One region of the Pseudomonas khavaziana genome, then DNA from elsewhere that is predicted to be linked to it. Evidence: predicted binding sites of a transcription regulator. Region 1 holds the regulator's gene; the other holds the start of a gene.
What was found. Region 1 encodes FliA, which starts transcription of late flagellar genes. Its sites were predicted from a motif close to CTAAAGTTTNNNNNNNNNNNGCCGNTAA; they were not measured.
Positions count from the first base shown of each region.

Region 2: the regulator FliA is predicted to act here: its motif matches at 5,711-5,738, upstream of QYQ93_RS15800 (methyl-accepting chemotaxis protein).

Region 1 is NZ_CP129946.1:4,627,009-4,634,954, forward strand. It holds gene QYQ93_RS20505 (chemotaxis protein CheA) at 1-1,665, opposite strand, end outside; gene QYQ93_RS20510 (protein phosphatase CheZ) at 1,677-2,465, opposite strand; gene QYQ93_RS20515 (chemotaxis response regulator CheY) at 2,484-2,858, opposite strand; gene fliA (RNA polymerase sigma factor FliA) at 3,028-3,768, opposite strand; gene fleN (flagellar synthesis regulator FleN) at 3,765-4,598, opposite strand; gene flhF (flagellar biosynthesis protein FlhF) at 4,704-6,020, opposite strand; gene flhA (flagellar biosynthesis protein FlhA) at 6,032-7,946, opposite strand, start outside.
Region 2 is NZ_CP129946.1:3,563,912-3,571,857, forward strand. It holds gene QYQ93_RS15780 (AraC family transcriptional regulator) at 1-592, shown strand, start outside; gene QYQ93_RS15785 (M91 family zinc metallopeptidase) at 692-2,275, opposite strand; gene QYQ93_RS15790 (M91 family zinc metallopeptidase) at 2,472-4,019, shown strand; gene QYQ93_RS15795 (M91 family zinc metallopeptidase) at 4,100-5,626, shown strand; gene QYQ93_RS15800 (methyl-accepting chemotaxis protein) at 5,797-7,791, shown strand; gene QYQ93_RS15805 (SRPBCC family protein) at 7,882-7,946, shown strand, end outside.

The sequences.
Region 1 (7,946 bases):
GATCTCGGTCTTGGTCGAAAAACCCGGGGCGAAGATCAGGTTGTAGCACTCGGTGTCGGTCAGGCGGTCGGCGGCGTCCTTGTCCATCACGCCGCGCTTGACGGCGATGCCCCGCAGGATGTTCGGGTCCATGCCTTTGCCGTCATCGGTGATCGACAGCAAGATATGGTCGCCTTCCTGCTCCGCCGCCAGGATCACTTTGCCGTTGCGGGACTTGCCCGAGGCTTCGCGTTCTTCCGGGGTTTCGATGCCATGGTCGACGGCGTTGCGCACCAAGTGGACCAGCGGGTCGGCCAGGGCCTCGACCAGGTTCTTGTCGAGGTCGGTTTCTTCGCCCACCAGTTCCAGGTTGATTTCTTTCTTGAGCTGGCGCGCCAGGTCGCGAACCAAGCGCGGGAAACGGCCGAAGACTTTCTTGATCGGCTGCATCCGTGTCTTCATCACGGCGGTCTGCAAGTCAGCGGTGACCACATCGAGGTTCGACACGGCCTTCTGCATGGCTTCGTCGCCGCTGTTCAGGCCCAGGCGCACCAGGCGGTTACGCACCAGCACCAGTTCGCCAACCATGTTCATGATGTCGTCCAGGCGCGCGGTATCCACGCGCACGGTGGTTTCGGCTTCACTGGCGGGCTTTTCCGCCGCCGCCGGTGCCGCTGCGCGCGCAGGTGCCGGGGCGGCCGCTGGGGCCGGGGCTGGCTTGGCGACCGGCGCGGCAGCTTTGGCGGCAACCGGTGCGGCGGCGACCGCAGCCGCGGCAGCCGGGGCTACCTCGGTGAACTTGCCTTTGCCATGCAACTCGTCCAGCAAGGCTTCGAACTCGTGATCGGAGATCAGTCCGTCGCCGGCCGGAGCGGCGGTGCTGGCCGCTGGAGCCGCTGGAGCTGCGGCAGCAGTGGCAGCAGTGGCAGCAGTGGCGGCGACTTCCGGCAGGGCTTCGGCTACAAACGTGCCCTTGCCGTGCAGTTGGTCGAGCAATGCCTCGAATTCATCGTCGGTAATGTCGGTGCTGGCGCTGGCAGCCGGTGCTTCTGGCGCAGCGGGTGTCACGGCATCGGCTGCGAACTGGCCTTTGCCATGCAACTGGTCGAGCAGGGATTCGAATTCTGCGTCGGTAATGTCTTCGCTGGTCGGCGTGGCCACAGGCGCCGCCGGGGCTTCGGCTTCGGCCTTGACCGCATTGAGCGAATCGAGCAGCTGTTCGAACTCGCTGTCGGTCACGTCCGCCTCGGCTTGCACCACAGGTTCCGGCTCAGCTTGTGCTACCGGCGCAGCCGCAGCCGGTTCCGCCAGGCGCGCCAGGGCCGCCAGCAGTTCCGGAGTGGCCGCAGTGATCGGCGCACGTTCGCGCACTTCGCTGAACATGCCGTTGACCGCATCCAGTGCTTCTAGAATCACGTCCATCAGTTCCGAGTCGACCTGCCGCTCACCCTTGCGCAGGATGTCGAACACGTTCTCGGCGATGTGACAGCACTCCACCAGCTCATGGAGCTGGAGGAAGCCGGCGCCCCCTTTTACAGTGTGAAAACCGCGAAAAATTGCATTGAGCAGGTTCGCATCATCCGGTCGGCTTTCCAGCTCGACCAGTTGCTCGGACAGTTGCTCTAGAATTTCGCCGGCCTCTACAAGGAAATCCTGAAGGATTTCTTCATCGGCGCCGAAGCTCATGGGTGTGCTCCTTAGAAGCCTAAACTGGATAACAGGTCATCTACGTCATCCTGACCTGACATAACGTCTTCACGTTTATCGGCATGAATCTGCGGACCTTCACCCTTGGCGAGATGTTTTTGTGGATCTTTTTCCGAGAGGATCGCTTCACGGTCATGCTCGATGCCGGCAAAACGGTCGACTTGGCCGGCCATCAGCACCAATTTGAGCAAGTTGCTTTCCACTTCGGTGACCAACTGGGTCACGCGCTTGATCACCTGGCCGGTGAGGTCCTGGTAATCCTGGGCGAGCAGGATGTCGTTGAGGTTGCTGGCCACCGTGCGGTTTTCCTGCTCGCTGCGCGACAGGAAACCTTCGACCCGACGGGCCAATTCCCGAAACTCTTCAGCCCCCACTTCACGACGCATGAAGCGGCCCCAGTCAACGCTCAAGGCCTGGGCTTCGCTGGCCATGCCATTGACCAACGGCGTGGCGTTTTCCACCAGGTCCATGGTGCGGTTGGCCGCCGCCTCGGTCAGCCTGACCACATAGGACAGGCGTTCGGTGGCGTCGGTGATTTGCGAAATCTCTTCGGCCTGGGGCATGCGCGGGTCAATCTGGAAATTGACGATCGCACTGTGCAGCTCGCGTGTGAGCTTGCCCACTTCCTGATACAGGCCGCGATCACGGGTCTGGTTAAGCTCATGGATCAACTGCACCGCATCGGCGAACTGGCCTTTTTCCAGGCTGTCGACCAAGCGGTGAGCATGTTTTTTCAGGGTCGACTCGAAGTCGGCCTGCGATGATTCGTTATGCTCCATAGCTCCCCCGTGGCAGCATCAATGACCGATGCGTTCGAAGATTTTTTCAATCTTCTCTTTCAAAGCCAGTGCAGTGAATGGCTTGACCACGTAACCGTTGACCCCGGCTTGGGCGGCTTCGATGATCTGTTCACGCTTGGCTTCAGCGGTCACCATCAACACAGGCAGGCTGCGCAGTTTTTCATCGGCACGTACATGGCGCAGCAGATCGATACCGGTCATGCCCGGCATGTTCCAGTCGGTTACCAGAAAATCGATGCTGCCGCTGTTGAGGATCGGAATCGCCGTGATGCCGTCATCCGCCTCGACCGTGTTGGTGAACCCAAGGTCACGCAACAGGTTTTTTATGATCCGCCGCATCGTTGAGAAGTCATCAACGATGAGGATTTTCATGTTCTTGTCCAATTCGACCTCCAAGCAGTCTTAAACGCGCCCAGCACCTGGACGCGCCATTTCAATCAACAGGCGTTACACAAAAAGGACTGCCGGGGGCACCACGGGCCAAACCCGCGAAGGCCTATCACCTTCGCGGTATCGCGTTGCAGTGTCCCCACACTGCCTGTCAGCGCGCGCGCCACTCTCCCAACCGCCCCCGCAAGCGGGCCGCGCACTGGCTGTGCAACTGGCTGACACGCGACTCACTGACCCCCAGGACCTCACCGATTTCCTTGAGGTTCAGCTCTTCGTCGTAGTACAGCGCCAGCACCAGCCGCTCACGTTCCGGCAAGTTGGCAATCGCATCGGCCAGCGCGCCCTGGAAACGTTCGTCTTCCAGGTCGCGCGAAGGCTCCATGTGCGTACTCGCGCCGTCCTCGTGCAGCCCTTCGTGTTCGCCGTCCTGCAAGAGGTCGTCGAAACTGAACAGGCGGCTGCCCAAGGTATCGTTCAAAATCCCGTAATAATCGTCGAGACTCAATTGGAGTTCGGCCGCAACCTCATGATCTTTAGCGTCACGACCGGTTTTTGCTTCAATTGCACGAATTGCATCACTGACCATGCGCGTATTGCGGTGTACCGAACGCGGCGCCCAATCCCCTTTACGCACTTCATCGAGCATCGCGCCACGGATGCGGATGCCCGCATACGTCTCGAAACTCGCACCCTTGCTCGCGTCGTATTTGGTCGACACTTCGAGCAGGCCGATCATGCCGGCCTGGATCAGGTCCTCGACCTGCACACTGGCCGGCAGGCGCGCCAACAAGTGATAGGCAATGCGCTTGACCAGGGGCGCGTAACGCTCGATCAGTTCGCCCTGGCTGTCACGTGCCGACTTTTTGTAAAGGTTGTAGCCGCTGGATGTCATAGCACCGGTCCTGCGCTCGTCTGATGCACCAAACGCTCGACGAAAAATTCCAGATGCCCCCGGGGGTTGGCGGGCAATGGCCAGGTATCGACCTTCTGGGCAATGGCCTTGAACGCCAGTGCGCACTTGGAACGAGGGAACGCTTCGTAGACCGCACGCTGCTTTTGCACGGCCTTGCGCACACACTCGTCATAGGGAACTGCGCCGACGTATTGTAAAGCCACATCGAGGAAGCGGTCCGTGACCTTGGTCAACTTGGCGAACAGGTTGCGCCCTTCCTGCGGGCTTTGGGCCATGTTGGCCAGCACGCGGAAGCGGTTCATGCCGTAGTCACGATTAAGCAGTTTGATCAACGCGTAGGCGTCGGTGATCGAAGTGGGTTCGTCGCACACCACCAGCAGCACTTCTTGCGCGGCGCGCACAAAACTGACCACCGACTCGCCGATCCCGGCGGCAGTGTCGATCACCAGCACGTCGAGGTTGTCGCCGATATCGCTGAAGGCCTGGATCAGCCCGGCATGCTGCGCGGGGCTCAGGTGCACCATGCTCTGGGTGCCCGAGGCCGCCGGCACGATGCGGATGCCACCGGGGCCCTGGAGCAGCACATCGCGCAGCTCACAGCGGCCCTCGATCACATCGGCAAGGGTGTGTTTGGGTGTCAGCCCCAGCAGAACGTCCACGTTCGCCAAGCCCAGGTCAGCATCCAGCAGCATGACGCGACGGCCAAGCTCTGCCAGGGCCAGGGACAAATTCACTGACACGTTAGTTTTGCCGACGCCACCTTTGCCGCCGGTCACCGCGATCACCTGTACGGGATGCATGCTGCCCATTTTATTTCTTTACCTTGTCTTGCTTAGACGCAGGCTACATGGCTTGGCCGCGTGAATCGCTTGCAGACCATCGATGTAGGTACATTTCACGGTGTTCATCCTGCCTTAACCGACCCGTTTAGCCGGGTGGTGGTAAAGGTCGGCGAACATATCGGCCATCGCTTCCTCGCTAGGCTCTTCTTGCATTTGCACACTTACGGCACGGCTGACCAACTGATGACGGCGCGGCAGATGCAGATCATCCGGGATCCGCGGCCCGTCGGTCAGGTAGGCGACCGGTAATTCATGGCTGATGGCCAGGCTCAACACTTCGCCCAGGCTCGCAGTTTCATCGAGCTTGGTGAGGATGCAACCGGCCAGGCCGCAACGCTTGTAACTGTGATAAGCAGCGGTAAGAACCTGTTTCTGGCTGGTGGTTGCAAGCACCAGGTAATTTTTCGACTTGATGCCACGCCCGGCCAGGCTTTCGAGTTGCATGCGCAGCGCCGGGTCGCTGGCTTGCAGGCCGGCGGTATCAATCAGCACCACGCGCTTGCGCAGCAGCGGGTCGAGGGCATTGGCCAGGGACTGGCCCGGGTCGACGTGGGTCACCGGCACATTGAGGATGCGCCCCAGGGTCTTGAGCTGCTCCTGGGCGCCGATGCGGTAGCTGTCCATGCTCACCAGGGCGATATTCTGTGCGCCGTACTTGAGCACATAACGAGCGGCCAGCTTGGCCAGGGTGGTGGTCTTGCCCATGCCGGCAGGGCCGACCATGGCAATCACACCGCCCTCTTCCAGAGGTTCGATTTCCGGCGTCGCGATCATGCGTGCCAAGTGCGCCAGCAGCATGCGCCAGGCCTGGCGGGGTTCTTCGACTTCGGCGGTCAAGGCCAGCAAATCGCGGGACAACGGGCCGGACAGGCCGATGCGTTGCAGGCGACGCCAGAGGTTGGCCTGTTGCGGCTTGCTGCCTTGCAGTTGCGTCCAGGCCAGCGAGCCCAGCTGCACTTCGAGCAATTCGCGCAGACCGTTGAGTTCAAAGCGCATCGAGTCGAACACACGTTGGTCGACAGCGGCGGCCGGGCCTGGCGCAGCTGGACGCGGTGGCTCGATGAACGTCGGTTCTACCAGCGGCTCGGCGGCGGTCAATGGCAGGCCGGCGAACAATTGGCGATTGGTGCTGGCATCGCTGTCGCCACGCATGCTCAGTTCAGCCTGGGCCGACACAATGCGCGAGGCAGTCTTGCGCAGCTCGTCTTCGAGTTCCATGTTCGGCACACGCGGGGCCAGGGCCTGGGGCGTGTAATCCAGCGCAGCCGTCAGCTCGACACCGCCGGCAATCCGACGGTTACCGATAATCGCGGCGTCGGCGCCCAGCTCATCACGGACCAGCTTCATGGCCTGACGCATATCGGCGGCGAAAAAACGCTTAACTTGCATAACCCACTACCTCAGCCATTGGGCCCTACTGTCGCGACGATAGTCACTTGCTTATTGTCAGGAATTTCCTGGTAAGCCAACACGTGCAGATTCGGTACAGCCAGGCGTCCAAAGCGCGACAACATCGCCCGAACCGGACCGGCCACCAAAAGAATGACCGGGTTGCCCTGCATTTCCTGGCGCTGCGCGGCGTCGATCAACGAACGCTGCAGCTTTTCAGCCATGCTCGGCTCCAGCAAAACACCTTCTTCCTGGCCCTGACCGGCCTTCTGAATACTATTGAGCAATATTTGTTCCAACCTTGGCTCCAAGGTGATAACAGGCAGCTCGGACTCAATGCCTACAATGCTTTGCACGATTGCACGGGACAATCCGACGCGCACCGCCGCCACCAGAGCGGCAGTATCTTGACTCTTGGCGGCATTGTTGGCGATGGCCTCGGCAATGCTGCGAATGTCGCGCACCGGCACCTGTTCGGCCAGCAGCGCCTGCAATACCTTGAGCAATTGCGACAGCGTCAGCACGCCCGGCACCAGCTCTTCGGCCAGTTTCGGCGACGACTTGGCCAGCAAGCCCATCAATTGCTGGACTTCCTCATGGCCGATCAGCTCGTGGGAGTGCTTGTAGAGAATCTGGTTGAGGTGGGTGGCGACCACCGTACTGGCATCGACCACGGTGTAACCCAGGGACTGGGCCTGGCTGCGCTGGCTGACTTCGATCCACACCGCTTCCAGGCCAAAAGCCGGATCTTTGGCGGTGATGCCGTTGAGGGTACCGAACACCTGGCCGGGGTTGATCGCCAGTTCGCGGTCCGGGTAGATCTCGGCTTCGGCCAGGATCACCCCCATAAGGGTCAGGCGGTAGGCACTGGGGGCCAGGTCGAGGTTGTCGCGGATATGCACGGTGGGCATCAAAAAGCCCAGGTCCTGGGACAGCTTCTTGCGCACGCCCTTGATCCGCGCCAGCAATTGCCCGCCTTGGTTGCGGTCCACCAACGGGATCAGGCGGTAGCCGACTTCCAGGCCGATCATGTCGATCGGGGTCACGTCATCCCAGCCCAACTCCTTGGTTTCCTGGGCGCGGGCCGGGGATGGCAGCAGTTCCTGCTGGCGTGCAACCTCCTGCAGGGCCTGGACCTTGACCTGGTTCTGCTTTTTCCAGAACAGGTAGGCACCGCCACCGGCCAAGGCCGCCATGGTCAGGAACGACACGTGGGGCATGCCCGGCACGATGCCCATGATCGCCATGATGCCCGCCGCCACGGCCAAGGCCTTGGGAGACGCGAACATCTGCCGGCTGATCTGCTTGCCCATGTCTTCGGAGCCCGAAGCACGGGTGACCATGATGGCCGCCGCTGTGGATAACAACAGTGATGGCAATTGCGCCACTAAACCGTCACCGATGGTCAGCAAGGCGTACACCTTGCCGGCATCGCCGAAGGTCATGCCGTGCTGGAAGATACCGACTGCAATACCGCCGATCAGGTTGATAAACAGAATCAACAGGCCGGCGATGGCGTCACCGCGCACAAATTTGCTCGCACCGTCCATGGAGCCGTAGAACTCGGCTTCCTGAGCCACTTCCAGGCGGCGGGTCTTGGCTTGGTTCTGGTCGATCAGGCCGGCGTTGAGGTCGGCGTCGATGGCCATCTGCTTGCCGGGCATCGCATCGAGGGTAAAGCGTGCGCTCACCTCGGAAATCCGCCCGGCGCCCTTGGTCACCACCACGAAGTTGATGATCATCAGGATCGCGAACACCACGATACCGACCACGTAGTTACCGCCGATCACCACCTCACCGAAGGCCTGGATCACCTTACCGGCGGCGGCGTGGCCGTCCTGGCCGTGGAGCATCACCACCCGCGTCGACGCCACGTTCAGCGCCAGGCGCAGCAGAGTCGCAATCAGCAGGATAGTGGGGAATACC
Region 2 (7,946 bases), 1.1 Mb from region 1:
CGACGGTGTGGGATTAGTCTGCGGCTTCTTTCATTTCCAATCCGGCCTGTCGACGCTGATTGTCGATACCCTGCCCACCTGGATTATCCTGCGGGCGGGCGACCCGTCGCTTACCGCCGCACGCAACCTGTTCGAGCTGATCCTGCAAGAATGTGCCCGGGCACCTGCGCCCTCCTCTGCGTTGCTTGAACGCCTGTGTCATCTGCTGTTTCTGTATGTGCTGCGTCAGCAAGTGATCGATAACACCGGCCTCGGCGGCTTGGCAGCGCTGGGCCGTGCGCCTGCGTTTGCACACCTGCTGGAACAGTTGATCGCGCGGCCGGGTGAGCCCTGGAGCCTGGAAAGCATGGCGGCCTGCACCGGGTTGTCACGCTCGGCGTTCTTCAAGCGCTTCAATGAACTGTGCGGGCAGTCACCCGGCCAAGTGCTGTTAATGATCCGTATGCGCCATGCCTGCCAATTGCTCAAGGCCGACCAAACCGTAGCCGAAGCCTCCCTGGCGGTGGGGTATCAGTCGGTGGCCGCGTTTACCCGCGCCTTTCATAAAGTCACCGGGCAACAGCCGGGCGCTTATCGCAGGGCGCAGGTCTAGCCGCCCATCGGCATGGGCCTGCTGTGACAAGCGCAACTGCGCGTAAAGAGGTGAATCATTCACCTCTTTACGCGCATATCAATGAGCCTGGAACGGTGTTTACAGGAGGAATGTCTTACGCTCGGGAAGCCCCATCTCCCGGCGCATGCCATTTTCCGTAACGTGTTCAGGGTTGATAGTCGTGGGAGGTGTAGAGGGGTCGCCATCGAGGTCTTGAGGCACGGCACTGTTACGTAACCCGACGGCTTGAAGCTCCCTGTTGGGGACAGGCTTCGAGCGTTCAGGGCTGTATGCCGAGCGCTCCTGGGTATTGCCCGGCAGGCCTGTTCCTGTCGCACCGTTGTAGGCGTGTCCGACTTCATGAACGAACGTAATAAGCGGAGGAAACACAAACTGCCCGTTCGGAGAGGCTATGGTCATTCGATCAAGGGTCAGTTGCCCCGCATCTGCGCGTACCCCCGGTTTGTTATCAATGATCGTGCCCAGTAGTGGGTCATCGTCACGTATTCCTTGGAGGGGAGTTCCTTTTTCCAGGTGTGCTTCAATTCGTGCATCCTTTGCGTCCTTCAGTTTGGCACTGCCATATATGTAAGCGCTCCCGCGCCCCATGTCCTCCTTTATGGTGACCTTGGCGCCATTCTCTTTGCCTGCCTTATCCATGTCCGCCAGCATTTTCTGGCCCACGGGAGAGTTCTGCAACAGTTCAAAGTTGTCGGCCATCCACTGTTTGAATTCGGGCGAGCCCTCAACCTCGAAGCCTTCATTACCGGCGGTGCTGGGTGTTATTTCGGTAAATTTCGAGCCGCGATAGGGGTCGTATACATCGCCGGACTTGGCATAAATGAGGTCATTTTGGTTGTTATTCCTTATCCGGTCCTGGCCTCGGCCAGAATAGAACGTGGTTCGATCATGCCCCACCATTTCGTCGTTTCCTTTACCTCCATGCAGGACCGTATGCCCGTTGCCAGCGTACAGCTGGTCATTGCCGCTGCCGCCATCCAGGTAACTCTGTTTATCCTTTGTACCCGCACCTGCATAGAGACGATCATTGCCGTTATTGCCGTACATAACCGCGTCGCCGGAGCCGCCAATGATCACGTCATCGCCATCGTTGCCTTCTGCATAGCCAAAGTTTGAGCCAAGCTGGAGTACGTCGTTGCCGGCGCCACCTATCAATTTCGTCCTGCCGCCGCCTGCAACCAGTGTGTCGTTTCCAGTGCCGCCATCGAGGGTGACTGGGTTCGTCACCTCAGGGCTGACGGTCACCTGATCATTGCCACCCATTGTCTTGATATTCAACTCCAGAGGGTGTCCGTTTTTATCCTTGTCGTCGAATGTAAATGTTCGGCCATTGATGGTAATGCCCAGTTGCCCATCCGGATGTTTACCCACATGAATCGAATCCGCTGCATTCCCGGTTTCTACCATCAGCGTGACACTTTTTAATTCCGGTGGGCTGGCAAACATGTCCCATTTGGCCTGGTGTTTGATATCGACATAACCATCGCGAAACGCAGACTGACTTTTAGTTTGAATGCCGAGGGTACTTGGGTCGAACGAGCGTGGGGGGGCGGCGTAGATTGAGTCCTGGGAAGCGGATCGCGCTGTATCGTTCGTGCGAGTACCGTGTGTAGGGAAAGGTGGGCTTTGCGGATTTACTAGGTTGGGTCCAACACCGATCATGATTGCTTGTTCCGCTGTCTGTTAAATTGGTACTGATTGTGTGACACCAACGCAGGGGTGGGTTCCAACTTTTCAGGGACATATACAGAATTACCCTCTGTACAGCCCATTGGAACCATTACCCTGCCCACGTCACTCAATGGGACCCTGACAGGTAGTCAGGTTTTCGTAACGCGCAACCATGGAGGACGCGCACATGCTATTTCCCCTGGCGTATCTCGCCACAACCTACTCAGACGCCCGATCCAGTGCGCCCGCCAGCCACTCTGCCCCATCGTTCTATGACCCGCCACCGGATCTGGAACCTGACGTGTATAACCACCGGCTGCTCACACTGCACAGCGAGGGTGAGGTCAAGATCTCGCGGCTGCTCGTATGGGACCCGAGCTCCGATGTACCCACAATCAAGCGTAACTACCTCATGGTGGAGACTGGCGCCAGTCCCGATCACATCCACGTAGGCAGCTGGCCTGGCGACAGGCTGCGAATACTCATCAACGACAAGGCCTACTTCTTTTCGGTAACGCCACCCCAGGGGCCTGAGCAAAGTCTGCTGATCGCGACCAAAGGCGGCCGTGACTCGGTGATCATCGATGACGACGTCAAACTGCGGGCGACGGTAGAAGGTGGTGATGACGACGACTACCTGCAAGCAGGCGGTGGCAGGACCAGCCTCTACGGCGGCAAGGGCCGGGATGTCATGCGGCTGGGCAGCGGCCTTGGCTATGCAGAGGGCAACGACGATGACGACATGCTGATCGGCGGCAGCGGCAATGCCGCGATGTACGGTAACAACGGCAAGGACCTGCTCATTGGCGGTTTCGGCCCCGAAGGCAAACAGACCTACATGGACGGTGGAAACGACGACGATGCACTGCTCTCAGGTAGCGGGCGAACGGTGGTCCACGGTGGCAATGGCGATGATGTTTTCATGGGTGCTGGTCGCACGACCTACTACACCGGCAAGGGCCAGGACAGCATTCGGAATAACCGGCACGGGGATCGAATCTATGGCAACGCCGGTGATGACTTCGACCGCACCAGCGGTTCGACATTCATCGAGGTCAAGCCCAGCGACGCCGGCATGCGAGGTTTCACGCTGTTGGAGTCAGTCGAATCAACCGAGCAGGAAAATGAAGATTTCAGACAGCGAGTGGCAGACGACCTGGAATTCCTGCGCAGCTCACCTATCGGTCAGCAGGCACTCACTGAAATGGATGCACTTGCGGCGCTTAATCACGGCAAAGTCAGCATTGCCCCGATCAGCCAGGACGGTTCCCATTACGAATTCGACAGTACTGAACTGGATAACCCGACAGAGCAGCAAGCGCAAAACCTTGACGGTGCGGCCTTTGGAGAAATGAAAAATGGCGTTGGCGGTTCGCGCGCCAATCGCGGGGTGATCTATTACGACCAGGCACAGATCACGGAAAACAGTCAACACACCCACCTGCTGCCGCCCATTAGCGTGCTGTTCCACGAGCTTGCCCACGCCTACAACGGCGCCACCGGGACGTTCCTGCCAGGCGAGACCTTGGAAGCTTCACGATCGGGTGGAACAAACCCGGTGAATAACTTCGAACGCCAGGCCGTGGGCTTGACCGACGACAATCCCAGGCATTTCACCGAGAACGGCTTGTATGAAGAAAAATGGGCACCCCTTCAAGGCCTAATTACCATAAGGACAGCATCGGTATGTAAGGCCTTCGATGCGGGTATTGCACGCAGCAACCGGGGGGCTTGATTGCCCCCCGGCCCCTTCACACAATGGCGCCCCTGAGGCGCATTCAGACTTTCTCCCTGAGTCAACGAGAGGATGACCTCATGCTGTTCCCCCTGACTTACCTTGCTACAGTTTACAGCCCTGCGGCGCCATCCAAACCCTCCCCCTTTGACCCCCCACCGGATCTGACGCCCGGCACCATCGATCGAAGAACCCACCTGCTCCATGCCGACGGTGATACGCAAATCAGCAGGATCATTGAGTGGGATTCATCGCCCCCCAACGACCCACAGATCGTGGGTAACTGGCTGTATATAGAAACCGGTGATCACGCGGACCATATTCATGTGCGCAGCTATCGCGGCGACAAGTTGCAGATTCTCATCAATGGCAAGGCGTACCTGTTTGAGACACAAGAAGGGGGTCATCGACAAGCCCTGTGGATAGAGACCAGAGGCGGCAATGATTCAGTGGTCGTCGACGATGACGTCAAGCTGACACTTGACGTTGAAGGTGGCGATGGAGACGACGACATCCAGGCCGGCGGCGGCAGGAGCAGGCTCTATGGAGGTAAAGGCAAGGACTTGTTGCGGCTGGGCAGCGGCCTCGGCTATGCCGCGGGCAACGAAGACGATGACACCCTTATAGGTGGAAGCGGCAATAGCGTGTTGTATGGCAATCAGGGCAAGGATGCCCTTCACGCCGGACTCGGCCCCTCGACCAAGCAGAGCTACCTCGATGGTGGCGATGATGAGGATCGGCTTTTCGCAGGCAGCGGGCATAACGTGTTACATGGCGGCAACGGTGATGACCATTTGGTCGGATATGACCGTACGAGCTTCTACACCGGCAAAGGCAATGACGCTATCTGGAATAACCGGCCCGAGGACCGCATCTATGCCGGCGCCACTGATTATTTCGATCGTTCCCAAGGTTCGGTGTTTACCCAGGTGAATCCAAGCAACGCGGGGGACCGGGGTTTCACTGTGCAGGACGGTACCCATGGTTTCAAGCAGCAGGTTGCCGACGACTTCGAGTTTCTTCGCAGTTCACCCATAGGCCAGCAAGCCCTCGACAAGATGGATGAACTGGCGGTCCGCAATGGTGGCACCGTCAGCGTCGAACAGGGCGGTGGCAGCGAGACTGCCTACCTGTTTGGCAGCACCGAACTGGACAACATGGCCCCCCAAGTTCGCGCCACGATTGACGACACCAGGCTGGGCGTGATCAAGGATGGCGTTCCCGGCTCCCGCGCCGATCGGGCGCGGCTTTTCTACGCCCATCCGTCTATTCTGGAAAGTGCCGACCGCACCAATACGATGGTCCCCGTCACTGGCCTCTTCCATGAGATTGCCCATGCCTACAATGGCGCAACCGGTACCTTCCTGGCAGGTGAAAGTATCGAACAGTTGGAGTCGGGAGCGTGGAACCTTGTCAGCAATGACGAGCTTCAAGCCATAGGGCGCCGCAGCCGTGCAACCCCCTACGATTTCGACAACGACCCCTCAACGCCTCCAGACACAATCAATCCCAAGCCATTCACTGAAAACGAGTTGAACGAAGAGATGGGTAAGCCGTTGAGAAAGTCATACAACTTTGACCTGAGCGACCAGGGCAACGGCGCCTGAGGTGCCCGGCCCTCAAGAGTGCGCGCAGGGCGATCGCTGACGCCACGCGCCTGCGTCAGCACTCCTTCCTTTTTACGCTGGTGCCTAAAGCTCCTCCTTGCCAAGCCGATAGCTCGACGAAGCTCTAACAAAGCCGCGTCGACAATAACGCTTCGTAAGGACGACCTCCCATGCCCCCACTGCGCTCCATCCAAGCCCGCTACACCCTGTTCCTGGTGCTATTCGTCCTGGTGTTATTCGTATTGACCGTCGTGGGTATCGGCCAGTTGGTCGCGCCCAAGCTGCAGCACACCGAAGAACAGGTGGTGCTCAATCGAGTGGCCGAAGTGGCCGAACAGATCCAGGGCGAACTGAACAAGGTCCAGGCCCAGCAACGCAGCATCACCCAGACCATCCCCCTGCTCGACAGCGATGCCATCGACAAGGTCTTGCCTGGCCTGGTGGATCAATACGGCGAGCTGAAAGTATTTGGCGGCGGCATCTGGCCGTTGCCCAATCAGCGGACACCGGGGCGCAACAAGCACAGTACCTTCTGGCACCGCGATGCCTCGGGCAAACTGGCGGTCAACACCTTCTGGAACAGCGACCCCGCCCCCAACTATTACGACCAGAGCTGGTACAAGGGCGGCCTCGCCTCCCCACGCGGCCAATGTGCCTGGGCTGCCGCCTACAAGGACGATGCCAGCCAGGAGCCGCGCACCAACTGCGCCATGGCGATCCAGCGTGACGGCGCGGCCTATGGCGTGGCCACCATCGACGTGACCCTGGGTTTCTTCAATGAGCTGGTGGCCAGCAAGGAAAAAGACATCGGCGGGCAAATGCTGATCGTCGAGGCCGATGGCAAGATCATCAGCAACAGCACGCGCTTGAGTAGCCCTGTGGTGTTGAAGAACATCAGCGAACTGGCCGGCACCTCGGCCTTCGCCGCGCAGGTCAGCAAAGCCCTGGCCCATCGCGACCAGGGGTCGCAACGCAGTGAATTCGACAACCAGGGCGTGGCCAGCACCTTCTACATGCGTGCCATCGAGGGCACGCCGTGGTTCCTCGCCACCGCCCTGCCCACCTCACTGATTACCGCCCAGCGCAATGATGTGCTCGGCAGCCTGGCCTTGGTGCAGATCCCTATGGTGTTGCTGCTGGTGCTGCTGGCCGCCTATGCCATCCGCCAACTGGTGCAGCGCATGAAAACGCTGAAAACCAATATTGACGCCCTCTCTACCGGCGACGCCGACCTGACGCGACGCATCACCATCCGGGCCGAAGACGAGTTGGGCGCTATCGGCCACTCGGTGAACCGCTTTATCGTCTACCTGCAAAACATGATCGGCGAAGTGACCCAAGCCACCGGCGCCATGTCTTCCGGGCTTGAGCAGTTGCAACGAACATCAGCCCATACCAACCAGATCCTGGTCAGGCATGCCTCGGAAACCGACCAGACCGTCACCGCCATCACCGAAATGAGCTCCACCGCCGACACCGTGGCGCAAAACGCCGCCGAGACCGCCTCGTTCACCCAGCGGGCAAACGAACATGCCGACCGCTCCCGGGTGGTGGTGGGTGAAGCCTCCACCAGCGTCAGCGCGTTGATCGGTGAAGTAGCCAGCGCAACCCACACCGTGGAAAACATGCGCCAGGACGCCGCACGCATCACTGAAACCCTCGGCGTAATCGGCGCCATTGCCGGCCAGACCAACCTGCTGGCGCTAAACGCCGCGATTGAAGCAGCACGTGCCGGCGAGCAAGGCCGCGGCTTTGCCGTGGTAGCCGACGAAGTGCGCGCACTGGCGGCCCGCACCCAGGCCAGTACCTCGCAGATCAACGAGATGCTGGCACGCCTGACCACCGGCGTCAGTTCCTCGGTCGCCGCCATGGAAAACACCCAGGCCAGTTGCCAATCAGCAGCGGATGCCACGGCGCGGGTCAACACCGGCCTGGATGAGATGGCCGGTTCAGTCAGTCATATCAACAACCTCAGCACCCAGATCGCTACGGCCGCCGAGCAGCAAAGCGCGGTGACCGAAGAAATCAATCGCAGCATGGTGCAGATCCGCCACATGGTCGAAGAGCTGGTGGAAAGCGGGCATGCCACGCAAACCAATACTCAGAGCCTGCTGGAGGCCAATGGCCGGGTGATCAGTTTGATGGGTCGCTTCAAAGTGCGTTGATCAGCGGTCTGAATACTCCCGTGCAAAGCGCGGGAGTCGGACTATCCTGACAACTCCCAGTGTTATAACCCGCCACACAGGAGGTGTGTCATGCACGTGACTGAGCATCCGATCCGCTTGGAGCAGATCAGTCAGGAACGCTTCATCCAGGCCCC